DNA from 2 places in the Paucibacter sp. JuS9 genome. Region 2 is predicted to be linked to the other one. Evidence: predicted binding sites of a transcription regulator. Region 2 holds the regulator's gene; the other holds the start of a gene.
What was found. Region 2 encodes FNR, which switches genes on or off when oxygen is low (the NO sensors DNR and NnrR bind a similar motif). Its sites were predicted from a motif close to TTGATNNNNATCAA; they were not measured.

Region 1 (5,000 bases), 270 kb from region 2:
TGTTCTGCCGAGCGGCCGGACTGGATGTCGAGCTTGAACTTGGGTTCGTACAAGGCCGCCCCGATGCGGAAGGAGCGGGCGCTGGCCGGGTTGGCGAGGAGCTCCTTCTCCAGGCCCTTGAGGAAGTCGATCTGGCCCTGGATGGCTCCCTTGGCGGCCGCGATGCGCTCGGCCAGCAGGGCCTTTTCGGCCGGCTTCAAAGCCTTGGCGGACTGCCCGGCCTTGGCCACGTCGTCCAGCACGCTCACATTGCCGGGGGCCTGGCGGATGGCCAGTTGCGTGTGCTCCAGGGTCGGATTCTTGATGCTGGCCTGGGCGGCGCGGTAGTAGGCTGGAATTGCGGCGATGCGCTCGGACAGCGCGCGCAGCCGCGTGGGCAGGTGCGCGTAGTCGGTGCTGAGCATCAGGTCCAGGGCGCTGGCCACGCCGTAGGCGGCCGGGTTCCATTCGAATTCGCGGAAGCTGCCGAGGTAGAAGCGGTCGGACTCGAGCTTGTTGCGCAGCTGGGCCAGGTCGGTGCGCTGGTTGACGGTCAACTTCGCTTCGTCAACGTTGGCAAATCGCTGGAGCCAGTCTTCTGCGAAGGCCAGTTGCCGTGCTCGCGTCGCTGCGTCTGGCAGGGGCAGCTTGGCGACCTGCTCGTAGCGGCCGGCATACAGCGCGGCATCCGGGTCAAGCAGCCACAGCGCTTCGATGAACTGATGGCTCAGCTGATTGAAGGCCTTGCCCTGGGCTGATGCCTTGTTGGCGGCTGTGTTGACAGGCGTGGCTGCCTGAATGGCAGGTGTGGCGCCCAGTGTCAGCGCGGCCAGCAGGGCGGCGCCGGTCAGGGCTGTGCGGGTGAAATTTTTCTTGGGCATGATGGCCTCTCGTCTCCTCGAAGGCGGGCAGCATAGCCGCTTCAGCCCAGGAGCCAGGTGCTCACACGGTAGGTGATGAAGGACCCCAGGTAGGCCAGGCCGAACAGATAGGCCGCCATGATCAGCGGCATGCGGTAGCCGCCGGTCTCGCGCTTCACCGCGGCCAGCGTGGCCAGGCATTGCGGTGCAAACACGTACCAGGCCAGCAGCGAGAAAGCGGTGGGCAGGCTCCAGCTCTGCGCGATCAAGGGGCCAAGGGCCTGCGCTGCATCGCCGGAGGCAGCCGAGAGTGCATAGACCGTCCCGAGTGCACTGATCGCCACTTCCCGGGCAGCAAGACCGGGCACCAGCGCGAGGCTGATCTGCCAGTTGAATCCGATGGGCTCGAAGATCACCGTCAGGCCGCGGCCCAGCCAGCCGGCAATGCTGTACTGGATCGGCGCCCCGGTGGCACCTTCGGGCGCGCCGGGGAAGCTCGACAAGGCCCAAAGCGCTACGGTCAGCACCAGGATGATGCCGCCCACGCGGCGCAGGAAGATCTCGGCCCGCTGCCACAGGCCGATGGCAATATTGCGTGGCAGTGGCCAATGGTAGGCCGGCAGTTCCATCATCAGCGGCCGGGTCTGCGACCCGTTGGTGAAGCGCTTGAGTATCCAGGCCACTGCCATCGCACCGACGATGCCGGCGAAATAGAGCGCGAACAGCACCAGGCCTTGCAGTTCGATGCCGCCCCGCAGCTCGCGCTGCGGGACGAAGGCGCCTATGAGCAAGGCATACACAGGCAGCCGCGCCGAGCAGGTCATCATCGGCGCGATCATGATGGTGACCAGGCGGTCGCGCGGGTTGGCAATCGAGCGCGTGGCCATGACGCCGGGAATGGCGCAGGCAAAGCTTGAGAGCAGCGGAATGAAGCTGCGGCCCGACAGGCCCACCGAGCCCATCATGCGGTCCAGCAGGTAGGCCGCGCGCGGCAGGTAGCCCGACTCCTCCAGCACCAGGATGAAGAAGAACAGGATCAGGATCTGCGGCAGGAAGGCCAGCACGCCGCCGGCGCCGGCAATGACGCCGTCCACCAGCAGGCTGCGCAGCCAGTTGTCGGGCATCAAGGTGATGGCTTGCTGGCCCAGCCAGGAAACGCCTGCCTCGATCAGGTCCTTGGGCGGCTCGGCCCAGCTGAACACGGCCTGGAACAGCAGGAACAGCAGCACGGCCAGCAGGGCCGGGCCGAAAACCGGATGCAAAACCCAGCGGTCCACGCGGTCACTCGGCAGCTCGCTGCTCTGTGCGGCCAGGCCCAGTTCACCGAGGATGCTGTTGACGCGGGCCTGGTCCGACTGATCGGCATGGCCCTGGGCGCTGAGCCCCGAGATCTGCAGAGGGCGCCAGTGATCGCGCTGCTCCAGCACGCCGGTAAGCTCGGCAATGCCATCGCCGTGGGTGGCGACGGTCTTGATCACCGGCACACCGAGGCTGCGCGAAAGCGCCTCGGCGTCGATATGGATGCCGCGCCGAGCCGCCAGGTCAGCCATGTTCAGGGCGACCACGCAGGGCAGGCCCAGGCGCTGGATGCCCATCAGAAGGCGCAGATTGCGCCGCAGGTTGGTGGCATCGAGCACGCAGACCACGAGGTCGGGTTTGCGCTCGCCCTTGGCACGGCCGGCCAGCACGTCGCAGGTCACGCGCTCGTCGGGCGAGCGCGGGTACAGGCTGTAGGTGCCGGGCAGGTCGAGCAGGCGCAGCGTCTTGCCGCTGGCGGTTTTGATCCGGCCTTCCTTGCGCTCGACGGTCACGCCGGCGTAGTTGGCCACCTTCTGGCGGCTGCCGGTCAGGCGATTGAAGAGTGCTGTCTTGCCGCAGTTTGGATTGCCCACGAGCGCCAGCAGCAGGCCGGCAGGATGGACATGGATGGTGGCGCTGTGCTGCTGCATGCCGCTTCAGGTGGCGGCAGTTGCCGAGACCCTGATGCAGGCCGCCTCCGCCTTGCGCAGGGCAAAGGTCGAATGCCCGATGCGCACCACCAGCGGGTCGCCACCCAGGGCGGCACGCGTCATCAGGCGGACTGGCTCGCCGGGCACGAAGCCGATCTGCTCCAGCCAGGGCCCCCATTCCGGGGCTTCCGCCGGCGCCTGCACCGCGTCGATCTGCATGTCGGCGCCAACGGGTGCTTCAGCGAGGGTGGTGGGGGTGGGTGTCGGAGTCATTGTTCTGTGCCGCAGCGGTTCTGGCATCTTAAACGAGACTGATTCTCATTGACTGATGTAAATCAAGCCCGGACCGGCTTTCGGTGGTGCCCCGAAACAGTGCTTGCATTGAGCCCCGAAATGCGCCCCGGAATGAGCGCCCAGAAAATTTGCGCAAACCCGCCAATGCTGGGGCGCAAACGTTTAGTAGTTCCCGCAGGCTGCTTGTACACTGCGGCTCCTTAAAATGCCGGCAAAGCAGTCTCGGGCAAGGGCCAGGGGCGCGATATAAAGCGGCAGGGTGCCGGGAATGGCGCCCACCTTCACAACAGCCTGATCGGTACTCCCATGAAGCTTGTTTCCTCGTTCAGCCTCGGCGTTGTCGCGGCGGCCCTGTCTGCAATTGCCAGCGTGCCCGCGGTGGCCGATCCGGCGGTGATCTTCGACATGGGTGGCAAGTTCGACAAGTCTTTCAACGAATCGGCCTACCGCGGTGTCGAACGCTGGAAGCAGGAAACCGGCAAGAACTACCTCGAGTTCGAGATCAGCAATGACACCCAGCGCGTGCAGGCGATCCGCCGCATGGCCGAGCGTGGCGCCAACCCCATCATCTCCATTGGCTTCGCACAGGCTTCGGCCTTGCAGCAGGTGGCCAAGGCATTCCCGAAGACGCAGTTCGCCATCATCGATGCAGCTGTCGTCGCGCCCAATGTGCAGTCGGTACTGTTCAAGGAGCATGAAGGCAGCTTCCTGGTCGGCGCCATGGCCGTGCTGAGCAGCAAGACCGGCAAGGTCGGCTTCGTTGGCGGTATGGACATTCCGCTGATCCGCAAGTTCCAGTGCGGCTACGAGCAAGGCGTCAAGACGGCCAATCCCAAGGCCGAGGTCTTCTCCAACATGACCGGTACCACGTCCACCGCATGGAACGACCCGACGCGCGGCGGCGAGCTGGCCAAGGCGCAGTTCGCCAAGGGCTCGGACATCGTCTTCGCTGCCGCTGGCGGCACGGGCTCGGGCGTCTATCAAGCCGCCAAGGATGCGGGCAAGCTGGCCATCGGCGTTGACAGCAACCAGAACCACATTCAACCCGGCACGATGCTGACCTCCATGGTCAAGCGCGTGGACGTCGCGGTCTACAACGTCCTGAAGGGCTTCCAGCCCGGCGTTCAGAACCTGGGCTTGAAAGAAGGCGGCGTGGACTACGCGATGGACCAGCACAACGCCAAGCTGGTGAGTGCGGCGGTCAAGGCCAAGGTCGATGCCTACAAGGCCGACATCATTGCCGGCAAGATCAAGGTGGCCGACTACATGGCCGACAACGCCTGCAAGTACTGATCCGTTCGCGGCATGTCTGAACCCCTTCGTGGCGCTTCGGCGCCATCCTTGCATCCTGCGGTCCGTCTCTGCGAGATCGACAAGCGCTTTGGCGCCGTGCAGGCCAACCGCGGCGTGAGCCTGGCAGTGGCCGAGGGTACGGTGCATGGCATCGTGGGCGAGAACGGCGCCGGCAAGAGCACGTTGATGGCCATCCTCTATGGCTACTACCAGGCGGATGGCGGGCATATCGAGGTGCGTGGCGATCGCGTGTCCATCAGCAATTCGCACCAGGCCATTGCGCTGGGCATCGGCATGGTCCATCAGCATTTCATGCTGGTCGATACGCTCTCCTGCCTCGACAACGTGATGCTCGGCGCCGAGCCCAGCTTCTGGCTGAAACCTGGCGCCAAGACAGTGCGTGCCGGCCTGCAGAAGCTGATGATTGATACCGGCCTGCAAGTGCGGCTCGATGCGCTGGTGGGCGAGCTGCCGGTGGGCGAGCTGCAGCGCCTGGAAATCCTGAAGGCCTTGTACCGCGGCGCCAGGATCCTGATCCTGGATGAACCCACGGCCGTGCTGACGCCGCAGGAAACGCTGCAGCTGTTCGACACGCTGCGCAAGCTGCGCAGCCTGGGTACGACCA
Region 2 (5,000 bases):
CTGCCCTGGCTGGAGTGGAATGCCCGGCAAGCTGTGCTGTTCGACCTCGGCAGCCGGCGCTTCTACATCTTCGGTCTGGTCCTGTATCCGCAGGACTTCATCTACCTGACAGCGCTGCTGATGATCTCGGCCTACGCGCTGTTCCTGTTCACAGCGGTGGCCGGGCGGCTCTGGTGCGGCTATGCCTGCCCGCAGACGGTCTATACCGAGATCTTCATGTGGGTGGAGAAGCTCTTCGAGGGTGACCGCCAGGCCCGCATCAAGCTCGACAAGGCGCCCTGGAACTTCAACAAGCTCTGGCGCAAGAGCGGCAAGCAGGCTGCGTGGATCGTGCTCGGCCTGTGGACCGGTTTCACCTTCGTCGGATACTTCACGCCGATCAAGGTGCTTGCCGCCGAGGTCATGAGCTTCGGCCTGGGTCCCTGGGAGACGTTCTGGGTGCTGTTCTATGGTTTTGCCACCTATGGCAATGCCGGCTACATGCGCGAGCAGGTCTGCAAGTACATGTGCCCGTATGCGCGCTTCCAGAGTGCGATGTTCGACAAGGACACGCTGATCATCAGCTACGACAGCGAGCGCGGCGAGCCGCGTGGTTCGCGCAGCAAGAAGGCGGACCCGACAGCCCAGGGCCTGGGCTCCTGCATCGATTGCACGCTTTGCGTGCAGGTCTGTCCGACCGGCATCGATATTCGCAAGGGCTTGCAATACGAATGCATAGGCTGCGCCGCCTGCATCGACGTCTGCAACGACGTGATGGACAAGATGAGCTACCCGCGGGGGCTGATCCGCTACGACACCGAGAACGGTCTGTCGCAGCACCTGACGAAGCTGCAGCTGATACGGCGCATGTTCCGGCCGCGCGTGATGGTCTATTCGGCCGTGCTCTTGCTGGTCTGCATCGCACTGGTCTACAGCCTGGCCACGCGTGCCCCGGTGCGCATGGACGTGGTACGTGATCGTGCCAGCCTGGCCCGCATCGTCGAAGATGGCCTGGTCGAAAACATCTACCGTGTGCAGTTGATGAATGCCACCGAGCAGCCGCAGATGCTGCAGCTTGATGCACGCGGTCTGCAGGGCCTGAAGCTCGCGGCGCCGGTGAGCCTCACGCTGGCGCCGGCCGAAGCCCGCTGGGTTACCGTGGCGCTGCGCTTGCCGCCCGAGGCCGCCACGGCGGCCGGTGCCGGCGCTCAGCACATTGAGTTTGTCCTGAATGGCGCGGGAGCGGCCCCCCTCGCCGAGAAATCCACCTTCGTGGTGCCACGATGAATACAGAGCAAGGAGTCCCCATGTCCGACGCAATCCATGCAGCCAAGCCCTGGTGGCGCTATCGCTTCATGTGGCTGGTGATTGGCGGCCCTGCCGCCGTGGTGGTGGCGAGCTTTGCCACGCTGACCCTGGCCATCACGCATCCCGATCCGGTGATCGAGCAGGCCTCGCGACCCTCGGCCGAGGGCATCGACGATGCCGCTCAGCAGCCTGCGATGCGGGCCCGCAACCACGCAGCCACGGGCGGCAAATGAGCACCGAGCCGGTCAGCAGGCGAGGCCTGGCGATGGTCGTGCTGTGGCCGGCCTTTGTGATGGCCGGTGTGCTGGAGGCCTTGGTCTTCGCGCAGGTCGACCCCAGCGAGCTCTGGATCAGCGAGCACCTGAGCCTGTCGAGCCAGGGCGTTTACACGCTGACCTTTCTCGTCTTGTGGCTGGTGATCAGCATTGCATGCGCCATCAGCGTGTTGATGGCCCGCATGCCGGATGAAGAAGAAAAAGGGCGCCGCAGCGCCCCGCACTGGCCCCGCTGAACGTCAGTTCGCGGCGCAGTTCGTGCCGTTGACCAATTGCTGCAAGCCTGCCTGATCGATGATGCGGATCTGGCGCTGCTTCACTTCCAGCAGGCCGTCGTCCTGGAACTTCGAGAATGTGCGGCTGACGGTCTCGAGCTTGAGCCCGAGGTAGCTGCCGATTTCTTCACGCGTCATGCGCAGCACCAGGCTCGAAGCCGAGAAGCCGCGCGCCTGCAGGCGCTGCGTGAGGTTCAGGAGGAAGGCGGCGAGGCGCTCCTCGGCGCGCATCGACCCCAGCAGCAGCATCACGCCATGGTCGCGCACGATTTCGCGGCTCATGATCTTGTGGAACTGGCGCTGCAATTCATTGAACTCGCGCGACAGTTCTTCCAGGCGGCTGAACGGGATCACGCACACCTGCGAGTCCTCAAGCGCCACGGCGTCGCAGCTGTGGTGGTCGCTGCTGATGCCGTCCAGGCCCAGCAGTTCTCCAGCCATCTGGAAGCCAGTCACCTGGTCGCGGCCGTCTTCCGACGACACGCAGGTCTTGAAGAAGCCGGTGCGCACCGCGAAGATCGACTGGAAGGGGTCGCCGCTGCGGAACAGCGCTTCCCCGCGCGGCACCTGCTTGCGCTGGCCGACCATGTTGTCGATCTGGTCGATGTTTTCCTGGCTCAATCCCACGGGCAAGCAGAGCTCGCGCAGATTGCAGCTGGAGCAGGCGACCTTGAACGGCTCGGGCTTGATAGGGGTGCTGGCGCTCATTGCGGTATCGGTGAACATGATGATCCTCAATCGTTGGCGCATTGTTCTCTGCCGCAAGCGATGAGAGATTGATCCGGATCAAGTCTGAAGGCGGGGAGCTTGGTCACAGTGGCGTTCATGGTCAAGACGCTCACCGAATCCACCGCCGGCATCGATGCCGACCTCCTGCGCCGCTTCGACGTCGCCGGCCCCCGCTACACCTCGTATCCTACCGCCGACCGCTTTGTCGAAGCCTTCGGCAAGACCGAGTACATCCAGGCGCTGGAGCAGCGCAAGGAAATGGTGGGGGGCAGCGCGCCCTTGTCGGTCTACGTGCACATACCGTTCTGCGAATCGGTCTGCTACTACTGCGCCTGCAACAAGGTGATCACCAAGCACCATGAGCGCGCCGGTGAATACCTGGTCGCCTTGCGCAAGGAGATCGAGTTGACGCTGCGCCACCTCGACCGGCAGCCGCAGGTCTCGCAGATGCATTTCGGCGGCGGCTCGCCGACCTTCCTGAGCGATGCCGAGCTTGAGGCCTTGATGGGCGACCTGCGCCAGGCCTTCCGGCTGCAGCCGGGCGCCGAGGTGTCGATCGAGGTCGATCCGCGCACGGTCAATGCCGAGCGCCTGGCCCACCTGCGCAAGATCGGCTTCAACCGCCTGTCCTTCGGTGTGCAGGACTTCGATCCGGACGTGCAGAAGGCCGTGCACCGCGTGCAGAGTCATGACAGCGTGGTCGCCCTGATGCGCGAGGCGAGGGCGCTGGGCTTCGAGTCGATCAATGTGGACCTGATCTACGGCCTGCCGCTGCAGACGTCCACCTCGTTCGCGCGCACCGTGGCCCAGGTCGCGGCATTGAAGCCGGACCGGATCGCGCTCTACGGCTATGCGCATTTGCCGCAGCGCTTCAAGCCGCAGCGCCGCATCGACGCGGCCGAGCTGCCGCAGGCCGGCGACAAGATCCAGATGCTGGCTGGTGCGATCAGCGGCTTCCTTTCCAATGGCTACAGCTATATCGGAATGGACCACTTCGCGCTGTCCACCGATTCTTTGGCCGTGGCCAAGCGCCAGGGGCGACTGCATCGCAACTTCCAGGGCTACAGCACGCAACCGGATTGCGACCTGATCGGTCTGGGCGTCTCGAGCATCGGCCGTGTGGGTGCCACCTACAGCCAGAGCGTGAAGACGCTGCCTGAGTATTACGACGCCCTGCGTCATGACGAGCTGCCCACCGCGCGCGGCCTGGCCCTGAATCGCGACGACCTGGTGCGCCGCGCGGTCATCATGGCCTTGATGTGCCAGGGCCGCGTGGAGTTTGAATCCATCGAGCTGGCGCACCTGGTCGACTTCAAGCGCTATTTCGCGGCCGAGCTGGAGAAGCTCCACGCGCTGGCGGAAACGGGCATGGTCGAGATTGAGCCCGGCGCGATCCAGGTGACGGCGCTAGGCTGGTACTTCGTCCGCGCCGTGGCCCTGGTGTTCGACCGCTATCTGCAGGCCGACCAGCAACGCGCGCGCTTCTCGCGAATCATCTGAACGCTGCCATGCTGGACGCTGCACTCGCCGGATCTGCCCTGCTGATGGGTCTCGCCGGCACGCCGCATTGCCTTGCGATGTGCGGCGCGGCGGCCACCGGCTGCAGTCGCGGTGGGCGCAGTTCCATGGGCGCTTTCCAGCTTGGCCGCCTGCTCAGCTACGCGCTTGGTGGCGCCATCGCTGCCGCCAGTGTTGGTGCCCTGGCATGGCTCGGCGGTGCTGCGGCCTGGCTGCGGCCCCTGTGGTTGCTGGTCCATTGCGCGGCGCTGCTGCTGGGGCTTTACCTGCTGGTGTTCGCCCGTCAGCCGGCCTGGCTGGGCCAGATTGGCAGGCAAGTCAGTGAGCAGGCAGGCGAGGTGAGGCTGGCGATGCCTGGCGCCGGGCGGGTCACCCTGTCCGCCCCGGCGCGGTCCGGTCTGCTCGGCCTGGCCTGGGTGGCCTGGCCCTGCGGCTTGCTGCAATCCGCCTTGCTGACCGCTGGTCTGGCCAGCAGCGCCGCTGCCGGTGCCCTGGTCATGGCTGCCTTTGCCTCAGCCTCGGGCATCGGCCTCGTGCTGGGGCCGACGCTGCTGCGCTCGCTGAGCGCACAAGGCACGGGCTGGGCCATTCGTCTGGCCGGCTTTGCCTTGGCCGCTGCTTCCACCTGGGCGTTGGCCATGGGCTTGTGGGACCAGATTGCTGCGTTTTGCAGCTAGCCCGCGCCGACCCGCCGAGCGCAAGACTTATATAAGACTGGGCTCCCAGTCTGGCCCGGCTGTCCTAGAATCGCCACTCTAGTTGTCCCACCACTGCGCCTGATTGTTGGCCGACCTGGATACCCCATGACACTGCAGCAACCGACCATCATCTACACCTTGACCGACGAAGCGCCGCTGCTGGCGACCGCGTCGTTCCTGCCCATCGTCCGCGCCTTCGCTGCGCCTGCGGGCGTCAA

Region 1: a site for FNR is predicted at 3,114-3,127, ahead of ABT392_RS09225 (FeoA family protein). Genes of this name have one in related genera too.

What each region holds. Positions count from the first base shown of each region.
Region 1 covers NZ_CP194172.1:2,073,577-2,078,576, reverse strand. The annotation lists gene ABT392_RS09235 (DUF885 domain-containing protein) at 1-860, opposite strand, end outside; gene feoB (ferrous iron transporter B) at 902-2,788, opposite strand; gene ABT392_RS09225 (FeoA family protein) at 2,795-3,061, opposite strand; gene ABT392_RS09220 (BMP family lipoprotein) at 3,389-4,375, shown strand; gene ABT392_RS09215 (ABC transporter ATP-binding protein) at 4,388-5,000, shown strand, end outside.
Region 2 covers NZ_CP194172.1:2,347,060-2,352,059, reverse strand. The annotation lists gene ccoG (cytochrome c oxidase accessory protein CcoG) at 1-1,266, shown strand, start outside; gene ABT392_RS10490 (hypothetical protein) at 1,287-1,520, shown strand; gene ABT392_RS10485 (hypothetical protein) at 1,517-1,798, shown strand; gene fnr (fumarate/nitrate reduction transcriptional regulator Fnr) at 1,802-2,563, opposite strand; gene hemN (oxygen-independent coproporphyrinogen III oxidase) at 2,663-4,066, shown strand; gene ABT392_RS10470 (urease accessory protein UreH domain-containing protein) at 4,075-4,761, shown strand; gene ABT392_RS10465 (NADP-dependent isocitrate dehydrogenase) at 4,888-5,000, shown strand, end outside.